One region of the Cellulosimicrobium sp. KWT-B genome, then DNA from elsewhere that is predicted to be linked to it. Evidence: predicted binding sites of a transcription regulator. Region 1 holds the regulator's gene; each other region holds the start of a gene.
The links. Region 1 encodes HrcA, which represses chaperone genes, less so after heat shock. Its sites were predicted from a motif close to TTNGCACTCGNNNNNNNCGAGTGCNAA; they were not measured.
Positions count from the first base shown of each region.

Region 1 (4,195 bases):
CGACGACCCGCGCCGCGAGGCCGCGCGAGTCGAGCGCGACCTCGACGCGGGGCAGGCGCGCGCGCCGGGCCTGCTTGGTCGCCGTGCGGACGGTCGCGAGCCACCGCGCGCGGGACTTCGCCGCGCGCTCGCCGCGCCACACGACGACGGACCGCTCCGCCTGCCACGGCACGACCGCGTCGACGCCGATCTCGGTCGCGGCCTCGATCGCCATCTCGTCGCGGTCGCCCTTGGCGAGCGCCTGGACGAGCGTCACGACGACGTCCGGCGCCGGCTCGCGGTCCACCTCCTGCACGAGGAGCGTCACGCGGCCCGACTCGGCGTGCTCGACGACGCACCGCAGCCGGAGCCCGTCACCGTCGACGACGTCGACGCGCTCCCCCGCGCCGCGCCGCTGCACGACGCCCGCGTGCCGGCCCTCCGCGCCGTCGAGCACGTACCGGTCGCCGGGCGCGACGCCGTCGGTCCCCGTCTCGGCGAGGAACACCGGAGCACTCATGCGCGCGCCCCGCTCAGCGGCCGGAGAGCTTGTCGCGCAGGCGCGAGAACACGCCCGGGTGCGCGGCGGCGAGCCGGGGCTCGGGCCGCTCCTCGCCGCGCAGGGCGGCGAGCGAGCGCAGGAGCTGCTCCTGCTCGGGGTCGAGGGCCGTGGGCACCTGGACCTCGATGTGGACGTTGAGGTCGCCACGCCCGCTGCCGTGCAGGTGCCCGACGCCGAGGTTCTTCAGCGTGACGATCTGGTTCGGCTGCGTGCCGGGGCGCAGGTCGATCTCCTGGAGCCCGTCGAGCGTCTCCAGCTCGAGCACGGTGCCGAGGGCGGCCGCCGTCATGGGCACCTGGAGGGTGCAGTGCAGGTCGTCGCCGCGGCGCACGAACGTGTCGTGGTTGCGCTCGCGGATCTCGACGTACAGGTCGCCCGCGGGGCCGCCGGCCGGGCCGACCTCGCCCTGCGCGGTGAGCTTGATGCGCGTGCCCGTGTCGACGCCCGCCGGGACGTTGACCGTGATGCTGCGGCGGCTGCGCACGCGGCCCTCGCCCGAGCACTCCGCGCACGGCTCGGGGATGACGGTGCCGAAGCCCTGGCACGCGGCGCACGGCGCGCTCGTCATGACCTGGCCGAGGAACGAGCGCGCGACGCGCTGGACCGTGCCGCGGCCGTGGCACACCTCGCACGTGCGGGGCGAGGTGCCCGGGCGGCAGCAGGTGCCGCCGCACGTGCCGCACACGACCGCAGTGTCGACCTGGAGCTCGCGCTGCGCGCCGAACGTCGCCTCGGAGAGGTCGATGTCGAGCCGCACGAGCGCGTCCTGGCCGCGGCGGGCGCGCGGGATCGGGCCCTGCTGCGCCTGGGCGCCGCCGAAGAACGTCTCGAAGATGTCCTGGAAGCCGAACCCGCCGCCCATCGGGCCGCCGCCCCCGCCGCCGGGGGCGCTGGGGTCGACGCCGAGGTCGTACTGCTGGCGCTTCTCCGGGTTGGACAGCACCTCGTAGGCGCGCGCGACGTCCTTGAAGCGGTCGCCCGCCTCCTCGCCCGCGACGTCCGGGTGCAGCTCGCGCGCGAGCTTGCGGTACGCCTTCTTGATCTGGTCCTGGCTGGCGTCACGGGCCACGCCGAGGATCTCGTAGTAGTCGCTCACACGTCACTCTCTGCTGGTGCGGGTCGTGAGGCCGGCGCGGGGCCGGTCGGGAGGGGTCGGGGGTGGTCGTCGAGCGGGCCCGCCGCGGGCGGGGAGACCGCGGGGCTCACGTGCCGAGCACCCGTGACAGGTAGCGCGCGACCGCGCGCACCGCCGCGATGGTGCCGGGGTAGTCCATGCGGGTCGGCCCGATCGAGCCGACGAGCGCGACCGTGTCACCGTCGTTACCGTAACCGGTCGTCACGACGGAGGTCTCCGCGAGGCCCTCGAGCTGGGTCTCGCGACCGATCCGGACGCTCACGCCCGACTCGGCGGCCATCTCGGTGAGCAGCCCGAGCAGGACGACCTGCTCCTCGAGCGCCTCGAGGACGGGGCGCAGCGCGTGCTCGAACCGCATGCCCGCGCGCGCGAGGTTCGCCGTGCCCGCGAGGACGAGGCGCTCCTCGCTCTCCTCCGCGAGCGTCTGGGCGACGAGGTCGCCCACCGCGCGGACGAGCGGGGCGTCGTCGGGGTGGAAGCTCTCGGTCACGGCGGCGAGACCGGGCGCGAGGTCCGTGAGGCGCTTGCCCGCGGCCGCGGCGTTGAGCCGCGCGCGCACCTCGACGAGCGTGCCCTCGTCCGGCAGGCTCGCGACCTCGAGAGTGCGCTGCTCCACGCGACCGGTGTCCGTGATGATGACGACCAGGAGCCGCGACTCGCCGACGGGCACCAGCTCGAGGTGGCGCAGCCCCGACCGGCTCAGCGACGGGTACTGCACGACGGCGACCTGGCCGGTGAGCTGGGCGAGCAGGCGCCCGGCGCGCGCGATGACGTCGTCGAGGTCCACGCCTTCGGACAGGAAGGTCTCGATGGCGCGCTTCTCCGGCGCGGACAGCGGCTTGACGCCCGAGAGGCGGTCCACGAAGAGCCGGTAGCCCTTGTCCGTCGGGATCCGGCCCGCGGACGTGTGCGGCTGCGCGATGTACCCGGCGTCCTCGAGGGCCGCCATGTCGTTGCGGATCGTGGCGGGCGAGACGCCGAGGCTGTGGCGCTCGGTGAGCACGCGCGACCCCACGGGCTCGCGCGTCAGGACGTAGTCCTCGACGATGGCCCGCAGCACCTCGAGCCGGCGCTCCTCGCTCACGTCCACCTCCCGCGTGCCGCACCGTCGCCGCCCGGGCGGGCGTGCGGGCGTCGGCACTCTCGACCTCCGAGTGCCAATCCTACGCGTCCGCGCGGCCCGTCCGGCGGTCCTCCGCTCGTCGCGAACGCAGGTCGAGGAGGCCGACGACGAGCGCGACCGCGACGAGGCCGATCGTCACCAGGAGCGCGCGCCCGGTCGCGTCCGCGGCCGAGTCGCCGCTCGCGAGCCCGCCGTAGTAGACGGACAGGACCACGGAGATCCCGACGGCCGACCCGATGCGCTGGCCGAGCTGCAGCATGCTGCCCGCCACCCCGGCCCGGCTCACCGGCACCTCGGACAGCGTGAGCGTCTGGTTCGGCGCGATGACCGTCCCGCTGCCCGCGCCCGCGACGAGCAGAGCGACCGCGAGCGCCGGGCCGACGGCGCCCGGGTCGTCCCCGAGCGTGCGCACGACGACCTCCGCCGCGACCACGCCGACGAGCACGAGGACGACGCCGCCGACGACGAGCTCGCGGCCCCAGCGCGCGACCCAGCGGCCCGAGAACCACGCCGACACGCCCGACGCGACCGCGAACGGCGTGCCGACGAGCCCCGCCTGGAGCGGCGTGTACCCCAGCTCGTCCTGGAGGTAGAGCGTGACGACGAGGAAGATGCCCGTGAACCCGGCGAAGTACGCGAGGCCGAGCAGCGCGCCGTTGCGGAAGGACCCGAGCCCCACGACCTGCGGGTCGAGCACGGCCTCGCCCGTGCGCCGCTGGTAGCGCCGCTCCCACCCGACGGCGGCCACCACGGCGGCCGCGGCCGGCACGAGCCACCACCAGCGCGACGCGTCGTCACCGCGGCCGGTCGTCGTGACGAACGGCATCATCACGCCGAGGGTCGCGGCGCCGAGCAGGCCCAGCCCGACGAGGTCGAGCCGGCGCGGCCCGCGCGCCGCGCCCGACCCGGTGCGCGGCGGCCCGGGCACGAGGCGCCACGCGAAGGGCAGGAGCACGGCGACGACGGGGATGTTCACGAGGAACACCCACCGCCACCCCGTCTCCGGGCCCGCCGCGGCGATGATGAGCCCGCCCAGCAGGGGCCCGAGCGCCGTCGAGACGCCGATGGTCGCGCCGAACATGCCGAACGCGCGCCCGCGCTCGTACCCGCGGAACTGCTGCTGGATGAGACCGACGACCTGCGGGTTGAGGACGCCCGCGCTCACGCCCTGGAGCAGGCGCGCGACGCCGAGCCACGTGTCGGTCGGCGCGAGCCCGGACGCGAGGCTCATGAGCGCGAAGCCCAGGAGGCCCGCGATGAAGAGCGGGCGTCGTGCACCCGCGTCGCCCAGCCGCCCGGCGGGCACCAGCGCGAGCCCGAACGCGAGCGTGTAGCCGGCGACGACGAGCTGGAGCTGGGTCGGTCCCGCGTCGAGCGACGACTCGATCGACGGCAG
Region 1 is NZ_NEDO01000005.1:92,283-96,477, forward strand. It holds gene B9L22_RS15840 (16S rRNA (uracil(1498)-N(3))-methyltransferase) at 1-499, opposite strand, end outside; gene dnaJ (molecular chaperone DnaJ) at 513-1,637, opposite strand; gene hrcA (heat-inducible transcriptional repressor HrcA) at 1,744-2,760, opposite strand; gene B9L22_RS15855 (MFS transporter) at 2,840-4,195, opposite strand, start outside.

Region 2 (4,195 bases), on a different contig from region 1:
CTCCGAGGCCCCGCGCCCGCTCCCGCGCCCCGGGCGCGAGCGACGCCCCGCCGACGACCGCGTGCCGCAGCCGGGACGGCGCGCCCGCGGCGACGGCGTCGAGCACGTCGTCGAGGACCTGCGGCACGAGGTGCACGACGTCGCTCGTCGCGAGCGCCGCCGTCGTCGCGGCCGGGGTGCGGGTGAGGACGGCGCACGCCCCGACGGCGAGCGTGTGCACGGCGGCGAAGCAGTACAGCGACGACGCGAGCGGGCCGGGGACGAGGACGGCGTCGGTGGGTCGCAGCCCGAGGAGACGGGTGACCGCGTCGAACGACCCCGCCCACGACGCGCGCGTGCGCACGACCGCGCGCGGGCGGCCGGTGCTCCCGGACGAGAACCCGGCCCACGCGAGGTCGTCGGGACCGGGGACGTGCGACGGCGCGGGCTCCGCGCCGTCGGCGGTGCCGGTCCCGCGCGGCAGCGGCACCTCGACGAACGTGCGCGGCGCGAGCGTGCGCAGCACCTCGGCGCGGTGGGCGCGTGGCCACGCGGCGTCGCACACGAGCGGCGTCGCGCCCAGGTGGTCGACGGCCAGCATCGCCGTGAGCAGGTCGAGCGGGTCCGGCAGCGACACGGCGACGAGGTCGCCCGGTCGCGTGCCCGACGCGCGCAGGTGCGTCGCGCCCGCGCGCACGTCCGCGGCGAGCGCGGCGTAGGTGCGCGAGCGCTCGGGCGTGCGCAGGGCGGGACGGTCGCGCGCCGCCGGGTCGGCGGCGTGCGTCAGGACCTGGTGGGCGACGGGCACGCGGACACTCTCGCAGGTGTTCAGGAGGCGGGGCGGCCGTCGGCCGCGGCACGGTCGCCGCGGCCGGTGCGCCCGACCGGACGGGCCGCGGGGTAGGCCCGCACGACGCCCACCGTGATCGCGGCGGCGGCGAGCGCCTTGAGCAGGTCGCCGGGCAGGAACGCGAGCGAGAGCTGCGCGGTCGTGGGCAGCGGCACGCCCGTGACGAGCGCCTGCACCGGGATGCCGACGGCGTAGACGACCGCGATCCCGCCGACGAGGCACGCGACGAGCACCGGCGCGAACGTGACGCGCCGGAGCCGGTCGACGAGCAGGCCGACGACGGCCGCGCCGGCGAGGAACCCGACGAGGTAGCCCGCGGACGGCCCGACGAACGCCCCGAGCCCGCCGCGCCCGCCCGCGAGGACGGGGAGGCCGGCCGCGGCGAGCGCGAGGAACGTCGCGACGGCGAGCGAGCCGCGCCACGCGCCGAGGATCGCCCCCGCGAGCATGACGCCCAGCGTCTGGAGCGTCACGGGCACCGCGTTGCCGAACAGCGTGATCGATCCGGGCAGGCCGAGCGCGCCCAGGAGCGCGGCGAACGTCGCGACCCGCGCGGCGTCGCCGGCGTCGAGCGCGAACCGGCCGCGGCGACGGTCGGGGACGTCCCGCGGTGCGTCGCGCAGCACCTCCGGGGCGGTGGGCGCCGTGGCGGACGGGGTGGCGGCGGGCGTCTCCGTGCGGGCGTCGGTCATCGCGGGCTCCCTGCTGTCGGTGGTCGGGCGTGTCCACTCTGGCCGGGACGGCGGTCGTCGGGCGACGGCGCTCGCGACCACCTCCGCGGCCCGCCGTGCACGGATCGCACAAGGCGTTGGAGGGATCCTCCAACTGCGCCGGGGCGCGAACGCGAGGTCGGTGTGGGAGCCGCACAACCCGGCCTGTCCGGCCGGGCGACACGACGCGTCGCACCTCTTGGCACTCTCAGGGGGAGAGTGCTAAAACAGGAGCTGTAGCCGCCCGCGGGGTGCCTGCCTCGCGGGAGCACCGACCGGTCCCGGACCGTCCGGGACCGTGCGACGAGGAGGTGAGAGGTGTGGCTGCGATGACCGACCCCTTCACGAGCACCTTCGACGCGATGGACCGTCTGGTCGGCCAGCTCGCGTCCGGCGCCCGCGCGACCGCGGCCTCGGCGGCCTCGGGCGGCATGCCGCTCGACCTGTTCCGCGCCGGGGACCACTACGTGCTGACGATGGACCTCCCGGGCGTCGACCCGGGCACGATCGACGTGTCCGTCGAGGACCGCACGCTGACCATCCGCGCCGAGCGCAGCCCCCGGACCGACCCGGACGTCCAGTGGCTCGCCCGCGAGCGGCCGTCCGGCACGTACGCGCGCCAGCTCACGGTGGGGCGCGGCCTGGCGCTCGACAAGATCACGGCGTCGTACGAGGACGGCGTGCTGACGCTGACGATCCCGGTGGCCGAGGAGGCCCGGCCCCGCCGGATCGAGGTCGCGCACCGCGCGGGCGGCGCGGCGACCCAGATCACGGCCGAGGCCGAGCCTCAGACGTCGGAGGGCTGAGCCGGGCTCACGCCTCGCCCGGGAGCGCCTTGCGGACGACGAGGCGCGTCCACGCCCCGAGGTACACGCGGTCCCCGTCGGCCAGCTCGCGTCGCTGGCCGGCGGGGATCGGGTCCGTCGGGAGCGGTTCGCCCGCGGGGCTCACGTAGGTGCCGTTCGAGGACTGCAGGTCCTCGACCCACCAGCGCTGCCCGTCCGTGCTGAGCTGGCAGTGTCGTCGCGAGACCCCGGTGTCCGCGCCGCAGTCGACCTGCGGGTGGATGCCGCGCGAGACCGAGGGGCGCCCCACGAGCACGCTGCGCTCGCGCAGCACGACGAGCCCCGGCAGGCCCGCCGACGGCATGGGGTCCTCGGGCTGCTGGGCCGCGTACCAGTCCGGGTCGATCCAGATCTCGACGACCCACTGGTCCGGCCCGGGAACGGGCGGGGTCGGCAGGTGCGCGCCCGACGGCGCGGCCGGGTCCGCGGGCGCACCGGTGGGCTGCGCACCCGCGGCGGTCCCGGCGGCCGGCGTCGACGCCGGAGCCTCGAGCGGTGCGGAGGCGCCCGGCGGCGGGCTGGCCGCGGACGCCGGGGACGCGGCCGGAGCCGGGAGCGAGGGCGGCGTCGCGCCCGACGCGAGGCCCGCCTCCGGGGCGGCCGGGGCAGCGGCGAGGGCGGCCGGGGTGGCCGGCGTGGGGCGCGACGGCGGGTCGAGCGAGAGCGCGGACGCGGGCTCCACCGGGTCGGGCAGGGCACCGGTGGTGAAGTCGTAGCCGCAGTTCTCGCAGAACAGCGCGCCGGCAGGAGCGGGCGAGCCGCAGTTCGGGCACTCGAGGGCCTGCGCCGGTGCGGAGGCCGCGCCCGGAGCAGGGGACGACGCACCCGCCGCGGGCGTCGCGGGTGCCGACGTCGCAGCGATGGGCTCGCCGCACACGTCGCAGTAGTCGGTCGACTCCGAGGGGTGCCCGTTGGGGCAGACGACGGCGCTCACCGACGCACCCGCGTCGTCTTCGTCGAGGCGGTGTCGAGCGCCATCTCGTCGAGCGTCGAGGTGTTGCGCTTGAGCCGCACGGTGCCGTGCTCCTCGTCGTCGATCTCGACGACCTTGCGCAGCCGCGACGTCGCCTCCTCGTTCCCGGTCTGCTGCGCGAGCTGGACGGCGCGGCCGAGCTTGACGGTCGCCGTCGCCTCGTCGCCCGACGCCTTGGCCGCGAGGCCCTCCTGGATCGCCGCGGCGAGCTCGGTCTGGCCGGTGTAGTGCGCGACCTCGGGGTTGATGCGCGTGGTGAGCGACTCGTCGTCGGACCACTTGGCCTTGACCAGGCCCGAGGACACGACCTCGCCGTTCACGGCGAGCTGGACGCGCGCCGCGAGCTGCTCGGAGCCGACGGGCTTCGAGGCCACGCGCACCGCGACGTGGTAGTCGCGCGACTCGTCGCCCCACGACCCGGTCGGGTACGCGCCCGTGAGCGGGTTGACCTCGGAGCGGCGGTGCGTGAGGTCCTCGACGGTCGGGGCGACCTGGCGCACGAACAGCACCTGCGAGCCCTGCGGGGCCCACACGCGCAGGTCGGCCGAGGCGACGCCGCGCGCCATCGACGCCTGCATGAGCTTCTCGAAGTCGGCGGCGATCTCGTTCGGGTCCGCGATGAGGTCCACCGTGCCGAGCAGCGCGGTGGAGATCTCGCGCAGCTCGTCGACCTGCCAGCGCGAGCCGACGCCGCGCGCGTCGCACTGGAAGTGGCCCGTGACGTCCCGCACCGCGGCCGAGAGGTTGGCGCGGGGCTCGGACTCGTTCTTGCCGTCGGTGAGCAGGATCGCGTGCCGCTGCGTCGCCTGCGGCACCGTCGCGAAGAGCTGGTCCGCGA
Region 2 is NZ_NEDO01000007.1:55,410-59,604, reverse strand. It holds gene B9L22_RS18265 (class I adenylate-forming enzyme family protein) at 1-787, opposite strand, end outside; gene B9L22_RS18260 (biotin transporter BioY) at 808-1,521, opposite strand; gene B9L22_RS18255 (Hsp20/alpha crystallin family protein) at 1,860-2,345, shown strand; gene B9L22_RS20310 (FHA domain-containing protein) at 2,353-3,318, opposite strand; gene B9L22_RS18245 (VWA domain-containing protein) at 3,315-4,195, opposite strand, start outside.
Region 2: a site for HrcA is predicted at 1,739-1,765, ahead of B9L22_RS18255 (Hsp20/alpha crystallin family protein). Genes of this name have one in related genera too.

Region 3 (4,195 bases), on a different contig from region 1:
TGGAGGCGGCGTTCTGCAGCGCGGAGCGCGTGACCTTGACCGGGTCGTTCACGCCGGCGGCGAGGAGGTCCTCGTACTCACCGGTCGCGGCGTTGAGGCCCTGGCCCGACGGGAGGTTGCGCACCTTCTCCGCCACGACGCCACCCTCGAGGCCCGCGTTGACCGCGATCTGCTTGAGCGGGGCGTCGATCGCGGCGCGCACGATCTGCGCACCGGTCGCCTCGTCGCCCTCGAGCTCGAGCTTCTCGAACGCCACGGCACCGGCCTGGATGAGCGCGACGCCACCACCGGCGACGATGCCCTCCTCGACGGCAGCCTTCGCGTTGCGGACGGCGTCCTCGATGCGGTGCTTGCGCTCCTTGAGCTCGACCTCCGTCGCGGCACCCGCCTTGATGACGGCCACGCCGCCGGCGAGCTTCGCGAGGCGCTCCTGGAGCTTCTCGCGGTCGTAGTCGGAGTCCGACTTCTCGATCTCGCCACGGATCTGGTTGACGCGACCCTGGATCAGGTCGGCGTCGCCCGCGCCCTCGACGATCGTGGTCTCGTCCTTCGTGACGACGACCTTGCGTGCCTGGCCGAGCAGGTCCAGCGTCGCGTTCTCGAGCTTGAGGCCCACCGTCTCGGTGATGACCTGGCCGCCGGTGAGGATCGCGATGTCCTGGAGCATGGCCTTGCGGCGGTCGCCGAAGCCCGGGGCCTTGACGGCGACGGACTTGAACGTGCCACGGATCTTGTTGAGCACCAGGGTCGCGAGCGCCTCGCCCTCGACGTCCTCGGCGATGATGAGGAGCGAGCGGCCGGCCTTCATGACCTGGTCGAGGACCGGGAGCAGGTCCTTCACGTTCGAGATCTTGGACTCGACGATGAGGACGTACGGGTCCTCGAGCACGGCCTCCTGGCGCTCGGGGTCCGTCTCGAAGTAGCGCGCGAGGAAGCCCTTGTCGAAGCGCATGCCCTCGGTGAGCTCGAGCTCGAGGCCGAACGTGTTCGACTCCTCGACCGTGATGACGCCCTCCTTGCCCACCTTGTCGAGGGCCTCGGCGATGAGCTCGCCGATCGCGGGGTCGCCGGCGGAGATGGCGGCCGTGGCGGCGATCTCCTCCTTGGTCTCGATGTCCTTCGCGGCGTTGAGCAGCTGCTCCGTCACCGCGTCGACGGCCTTCTCGATGCCGCGCTTGACGGCGATCGGGTTGGCGCCGGCCGCGACGACGCGCAGGCCCTCGCGCACGAGCGCCTGCGCGAGCACGGTCGCGGTGGTCGTGCCGTCACCCGCGACGTCGTCGGTCTTCTTGGCGACCTCCTTGACGAGCTCCGCACCGATCTTCTCGTACGGGTCCTCGAGCTCGATCTCCTTGGCGATGGAGACGCCGTCGTTCGTGATGGTCGGCGCGCCCCACTTCTTGTCGAGCACGACGTTGCGGCCCTTGGGGCCGAGGGTGACCTTGACGGTGTCGGCGAGGGCGTTGAGCCCGCGCTCCATGCTCCGACGAGCCTCCTCGTCGAAGGCGATGATCTTGGCCATGGGGAATGATCCTCCGCTGGTGGCGTATGGCGGTCGGCCGGCGCCCGCGACGGACGACCCACGACGGCGGCGTTCATGTCACGCCGCCAGGGCGGGCCTCACCTGTCGACCTGGTGGGTTGCGCCGCAGCCGCGTGAGCGGCTGCCTGCGCTGGTCACTTCTGTCACTCTCGTGACGAGAGTGCTAACGCCATTATTGGCACTCGCACGGTGCGAGTGCAAGACAGCGGTGCGCCACGCCGCCGTGTATCGCGAGGGGCGAAACCGCGCACCGCGCGGCTCGCTCTAGGATGCGCGGTGTGATCCGCGCAACACCGTCGTGGCGCCCCCTCGCAGCCCTGGCCGGCTTCGTGCTGGTCCCTGCCCTCGGCCTGACCGCCGCGACCGCGGTCGCGGCGCCCTCGGGCGAGCACATCGACCTCTACCAGGACGGCGTCGCGGTGACGACCGGGCCCGACGGCGGCCCCGCGGTGCTGCGCCTCGCGCCCGGCGTCGGCGCGACGTACCTCGAGGGCAGCCGCGTGCTCGACCCGGCGGCGCTCGACCCCGGCGCGCTCGCCGCGGGCGTCGACCCCGCGGACGGCGAGGCGGACCGGCTCGCGCAGGTCGCCGGAGCGCGCCTCGACGCGACGGCCCTCCTCGACCCCGGTCTCGCCCACCAGACCGCCACCGCGTCGCGGGCCTGGCTCGCGTCCGGCGTCGTACCGGGTGCGGGCGGGCCGTTCGCCGCGCTCGGCGAGGCAGCCCTGCTCGACCTGCGCGCCCTCACGCTCGACGACGGCGCCGCCCTCGCCGCGCCGTCGCCCAAGTGGCGCTACGTGTGGCCACGCGACGCGTCGTTCACCGCGGCGGCGTTCGCACGCACCGGCCACGTCGACGACGCGCGCGCCGTCCTCGGCTTCCTCGCCCGGGTCCAGGAGGACGACGGCTCGTTCCACGCGCGCTACCTCCCCGACGGGTCGGGGGTCCCGGACGACCGGGGCATCCAGTCCGACGGCGTCGGCTGGGTCCTGTGGGCCGCGGATGTCGTGCTGGAGGAGACGCCCGCCGCGGACCGCCCCGAGGTGGCCGCCGAGCTGCGCCCGCTGGTCGACGCCGCGACGGACCACGCGCTCGAGCTCGTCGACGGCGAGGACCCGCTGCCGCCGCCGTCGAGCGACTACTGGGAGGTCGAGCCCACGTCCCTCACGCTCGGGACCGCCGGTCCCCTGCTCGCCGGCCTGGAGGCCGCGGCGGACGTGTACGCGGCCGCAGGCGAGACGGGGCGCGCGCACGAGGCGACCCTCGCCGCCGCCCGACTGCGCATGGCGGTCGAGCGCTCGTTCGGGTCCCAGGGCTACCCGCGCCACGTCACGGGCGGCGGGCGCGACGCCTCGACCGCGTTCGTGCTGCCGCCGTTCCAGCCCGAGCCGCTCGCCGGGGCGGACGAGGCCTGGCGCGCGTCCGTGCGGGAGATGCTGCGCCCGGCGGGCGGGCTCGCGCCGGGCGCGGGCTGGCGGGCCGACGGCATCTCGTGGACCCCCCAGACCACGCTGTACGCGCTGGCGGCGGCGTCGTCGTCCGACCCCGAGGACCGCGCCGACGCCGTGGAGTGGCTCCGCTGGGTCGACGACCACCGCACCGCGTCCGGGGCCATCCCCGAGAAGGTCCTCGCCGACGGCTCGCCCGCCGCCGTCGCGCCGCTGTCGTGGAGCTCCGCGCTCGTCGTGCTCGCGCTCGTGGAGCTCGGCACCCAGGGCACGCCGGGCGGCGCGGGCTGACGGTCTTCCTGGGCCCTCCCGGTCCGCCGCGGCCGAGACGCCGGGCTACCGGGTGGTCGCGCCGCTCGTCGCATCGGGCGCCAGGTCGGGCGCGTCGCGCACGTCGAACTCGCGTCGCAGCACCCGTTGCGCGGCGTACCAGCCCCCGAGGCCGTGCACGCCCGGCCCGGGCGGCGTGGACGCCGAGCACAGGTAGACGCCCTCCAGCCCGACGGCGTAGGGGTCGAACCGGGGCGTGGGCCGCGCGACCATCTGCCACATGCTCACGGCACCGCCCGCGATGTCGCCGCCCACGTAGCTCTCGTCGTGCGCCGCCATCTCCGCCGCGGGCACGCAGAGCGACGCCACGACGACGTCCCGGAAGCCCGGCGCGAACCGCTCGACCTGCGCGACGACGTCCTCCGTCACGTCGCGCGTCGACCCGGCGGGCACGTGCGCGTAGGTCCAGAGCGGGCGCAGCCCGCCCGCCCCGCGCCCGGGGTCGACGACGGTCGGGTCGCTCACGAGCACCACGGGCCGGGCGGCGTGGCGACCGGCCGCGACGTCGGCCTCGCTGCGCGCCATCTCGGCGCGCGTCCCGCCGAGGTGCACGGTCCCCGCGCGCCCCACCTCCGGGTCGGCCCAGGGCACGGGCCCGGAGAGCACGAGGTCGACCTTCGCGGCGGCGTCGCCGTGCCGGAACCGGCGCAGCGCGTCCTCCGCGCGCGGCGGGAGCCGGTCCGCGAACACGTCGGCGACGACGCGCGGCGTCGTGTCGAACACGTAGGCGCGGGCCCGCGGCAGGTCGGCGAGCGAGCCGACCCGGTGGCCCGTGACGATGTCGCCCCCGTGGGCGCGCAGGTCGTCCTCGAGCGCGGCGACGATCGCGCCGGAACCGCCGCGGGGCAGCGGCCAGCCGCCCGGCGCGTGCCCGA
Region 3 is NZ_NEDO01000004.1:529,994-534,188, forward strand. It holds gene groL (chaperonin GroEL) at 1-1,522, opposite strand, end outside; gene B9L22_RS15085 (glycoside hydrolase family 15) at 1,812-3,281, shown strand; gene B9L22_RS15090 (NAD(P)/FAD-dependent oxidoreductase) at 3,327-4,195, opposite strand, start outside.
Region 3: a site for HrcA is predicted at 1,718-1,744, ahead of groL (chaperonin GroEL). Genes of this name have one in related genera too.

Region 4 (4,195 bases), on a different contig from region 1:
GCGACCGTCCCGAGCCCGAGCCCGAGCCCGAGGCCGAGGCCGGGCGCCGTCGGCGTCCGCGGCGGGCCGTGCGACGGGGGACCGAGAGCACGGTGGTGTCCGGCACGAGCGCCGACGAGCGGGCCGAGGGCTGGGGCGACGAGTCAGCCCCCCGCCGCGGCGCGCCGGGCGAGAACGACGACCGCCTGCTGGGCGACGTGCCGCCCCACTACGGGCGCCACTGACGGCTCGCCGGGCGACCGGCCGAGCGGCGTCAGAGGTGCCGCGGGGGCGTCGGCCCGCCGGGCGTCGTCCCGCCGGGCGTCGTCCCGCCGGGCGCCGTCCCGCCGGGCGCCGCGCCGGGGCCGCTGCCGGCCTGGGCGGCGAGGAGGTCGCGGATCTCCTGGAGCACGCGCACGTCCTCGGCCGGTGCCTCAGGCTCGGGCTCCACGTCCTTCTTGCGTCGCTCCGCGAGCTTGTTCATCGGCAGGACGATGACGAAGTAGAGGGCGACGGCGATGATGAGGAACTGGAGGATCGCGTTGAGGACCCCGCCGACGGAGATGACGGAGGGCGGGATGTCCTTCGCCTCGTTCCCCGCGCGCAGCGTGATGTCCCACAGGCCGGTGAGGTCGGGCTTGCCGAAGATCGCCCCGATGAGGGGGTTGATGAAGTCCTCGACGATCGCCGTGACGACGCCGGAGAACGCGGCCCCGATGACGACGCCGACCGCCAGGTCGATCGCGTTGCCCCGGAGCACGAACTCCTTGAACCCTTGGAACACGCCCTTCATGTGCTGCTTCCCTCTCCTGTCGACGGCCACGCGTGGCGGCGGCGCCACGACACGTGCACGCGCGATCCTGCCAACGGGCGCGGCGAGCGGCAACGGCTTCGCCCGGCGGGTCGGCGGTCTCGTGGTGTCGTCACGGGACCAGGACGGCCGTGACCGGGGCGTGCCCGGACCGCGCCGCCAGCCGGACGGCCTCCTCGGGGCGCACCGCGACGAGCGTCACGACGTCGGAGCCCGACCCGCCGCTGCCGAGCAGGCCGCCGCCGTCGTCGGGCTCGGGTGCCGGCACGACGACCGCGGCGCGGGCCAGGTACGGGTCGTCCGGGGGAGCGGACCCCGTCTCCGCGGGTTCCGTGGGCGCAGGGGCGAGCGCGGGGTCGCCCGCGGCCAGCAGGTCGACGCGGTCGCCCGGCCCGAGGAGCGCGGCGACGCCCGGGTCGAGCCGGACGGGGGCGACCACGGTCCCGTCGGGCGCCCCGGCGGCGAGCTCTCCTCCGGCGACGAGGCCGTCCTGGAGGAGCGTGCCCTCCGGCAGGGCGACGGTCGCGCGGCGCCCGACGACGTCGTCGGCCCGGGTCGGTGCCCCGGCGGGCAGGAGGGAGGCCGGGACGTGGTCCACCCGCACGTCGGGTGCCGCGAGCGTGGTGCCGGGCGGCACGGCGCGGGCCGTCACGACGGCGGGAGCCGTCGGCGGTGGCGGGGGCCGCAGCGCACCGACGACGACCGACGCGGCGAGCCCGCAGCACAGCGCGGCGACCACGAACCGGGACCGCCACCACAGGCCGTGCAGCAGCCGCCGTCGGGCGGCGGCGCGGCCGGGGTGGGCTGACGGGCCGGGCGGGCGGGAGGAGCGAGGCATGGCGCGACCGTAGCCGCGCGCGGCGAGCCGGTGGCCGCGGTGCGCGGCGGTCTGTGGACGACGCGGCACGCGGCCCGCGCACCGTGAGCCGACCGACCCGCTGTGGTCGGCCGCGCACCGGTGCGGCGCGACGCCGGAGCGCGGGCGCGTCAGGGGCGAGCGACCCGACGGCGCCGCGTCAGGTCAGGACGACGCGGCAGAGCTGCTCGACGCGCCGCCCGAGCTCGTGCCGCCCGACGACGACGACCCCGACGACGACGAGGAGGACGACGCGCTGGACGTCGAGGCGGCGGGCGCCGTCGACGTCTTCCCGCCGGACCGCGAGTCCGTGCGGTAGAAGCCGGAGCCCTTGAACGTCACGCCCACGGAGGAGAACACCTTGCGCAGGCGGCCCGAGCACTCGGGGCACACCGTGAGGGCGTCGTCGCTGAACGACTGGTGGATGTCGAAGGCGTGACCGCAGGCGGTGCAGGTGTAGGCGTAGGTGGGCACGGGTTCTCCTCGTTCACGAGACGGCCGTCGAGGCGGCCACCGGCGGGTCGGGATCGGGACGGTCTCGGCCTGGTCGACGGTGTCAACACCGCCTGGCACTCGAAACTTCCGAGTGCTAATCATACGCGGACCGGCGCCCGGGCAGGGCCGGGGTAGTCTCGCATCCGTGTCTGTGCACGAACCCGCCGAGGCCCCCGCCGGTGACCCCGCCACCGGTGCCGACCCCGCGACCCCGGGCGAGGCCGCGGCCCCGCCACGGCGCCGTCGCCGGTCCGCGCGCCGGCGCGTCCTGATCGGCGTGGCGGCGCTGCTCGTCGTCGCGCTCGTCGCGGGTGCCGCGTTCGTCGTGGTCACCGTCCGGCGCCCGCTCCCGCAGGCGTCCGGCGAGATCTCCGTGCCCGGCCTCGGCAGCGAGGCGACCGTGCTGCGCGACGCCCAGGGCGTGCCGCAGATCTACGCCGACACTCCCGAGGACCTCTTCCGCGCCCAGGGCTACGTCCAGGCGCAGGACCGCTTCTTCGAGATGGACTACCGCCGCCACGTCACGTCGGGGCGGCTCGCCGAGCTCGTCGGCGACAACCCGGACGCGATCGCCGCCGACACCGTGACGCGCACGTTCGGCTGGCGCCAGGTCGCGGAGGAGGAGTGGGACGTCGTCTCCCCCGAGACGAAGGCGTACCTCCAGGCGTACGCGGAGGGCGTGAACGCCTACCTGGAGGACCGCAGCCCGTCGGAGATCGCGCTCGAGTACACGGTGCTGGGGCTGCAGGTCGACGTCGCCGAGCCCGAGCCCTGGGACCCGGTCGACTCGCTCGCGTGGCTCAAGGCGATGGCCTGGGACCTGCGCGGCAACTACGACGACGAGCTCGACCGCGCGCTGGCCTACGGCACGCTCCAGGACACGGCGCGCGTCGGGGAGCTGTTCCCCGCCTACCCGTCCGAGCTCAACGCGCCGATCCTCGAGCCCGGCGAGCTCGAGAACCCGCAGGAGGTCGCGCTCGACCTGGGCCCGCAGGCCCGCGCCGAGTACGGCTCCGACCACCTCCAGGCCGCGCTCCAGGCAGCGGACCGCGCGCTCGGCGCCGTCCCCGTGCTGATCGGGCGCGGCGAGGGCACCGGTTCGAACTCGTGGGTCGTCTCCGGCGAGCACACGGCGTCGGGCAAGCCGATCCTCGCGAACGACCCGCACCTCGCCCTCGGGGCGCCCGGCATCTGGGCGCAGGTGGGGCTGCACTGCAACGAGGTCTCCCCGGCGTGCGGGTTCGACGTCGCGGGCTTCTCGTTCGCCGGCTTCCCCGGCGTGGTCATCGGGCACAACGCCCAGCTCGCCTGGGGCCTGACGAACATGGGCGCCGACGTCACCGACTTCTTCGTCGAGCGCGTGCGCGACGACACCTACCTGCGCGGCGACGAGTGGGTCCCGCTGGAGACCCGCACCGAGACGCTGCGCGTCGCCGGGGGCGACGACATCGAGATCGAGGTCCGCTCGACGCTCCACGGGCCGATCGTCTCCGAGGCGATCCCGGCGACGGACGCGGCCGTCGACACGCCCGCGCTGGACACGCGGCTGGGGGAGTACGCCGTCGCGCTCCAGTGGACCGCGCTCGAGCCGGGCCGCACCGCCGACGCCGTCTTCGCGTTCAACCTCGCGCAGGACGCCGAGGACATGCAGGCGGCCGCCGCGCTCTTCGAGGTGCCGGCCCAGAACATCGTCTTCGCGACCGCGGACGGCCACATCGGCTACCAGGCGCCCGGGAAGATCCCCGTGCGACAGGCGGTCCCCGACGCCGAGGTGCCCTCCGACGGCACGTGGCCGCGCGACGGCTCCGACGAGCGCTACGACTGGCAGGGCTACGTCCCCAGCGAGCAGATGCCGCGCGTCGTGGACCCGGCCGAGGGCTTCATCGTGGCCGCCAACCAGGCCGTGCTGCCGGACGGCGTCGCGCCGTTCCTCACGACCGACTGGGACTACGGGTACCGCTCGCAGCGCATCCGCCAGCTCCTCGAGGCCGAGATCTCGGCCGGGCGCACCGTGGACGTCGACACGATGAACGAGGTCCAGGTCGACGACCGCA
Region 4 is NZ_NEDO01000004.1:469,013-473,207, reverse strand. It holds gene B9L22_RS14830 (hypothetical protein) at 1-224, shown strand, start outside; gene mscL (large conductance mechanosensitive channel protein MscL) at 254-772, opposite strand; gene B9L22_RS14820 (SAF domain-containing protein) at 903-1,628, opposite strand; gene B9L22_RS14815 (FmdB family zinc ribbon protein) at 1,812-2,120, opposite strand; gene B9L22_RS14810 (penicillin acylase family protein) at 2,410-4,195, shown strand, end outside.
Region 4: a site for HrcA is predicted at 2,213-2,239, ahead of B9L22_RS14815 (FmdB family zinc ribbon protein). Genes of this name have one in related genera too.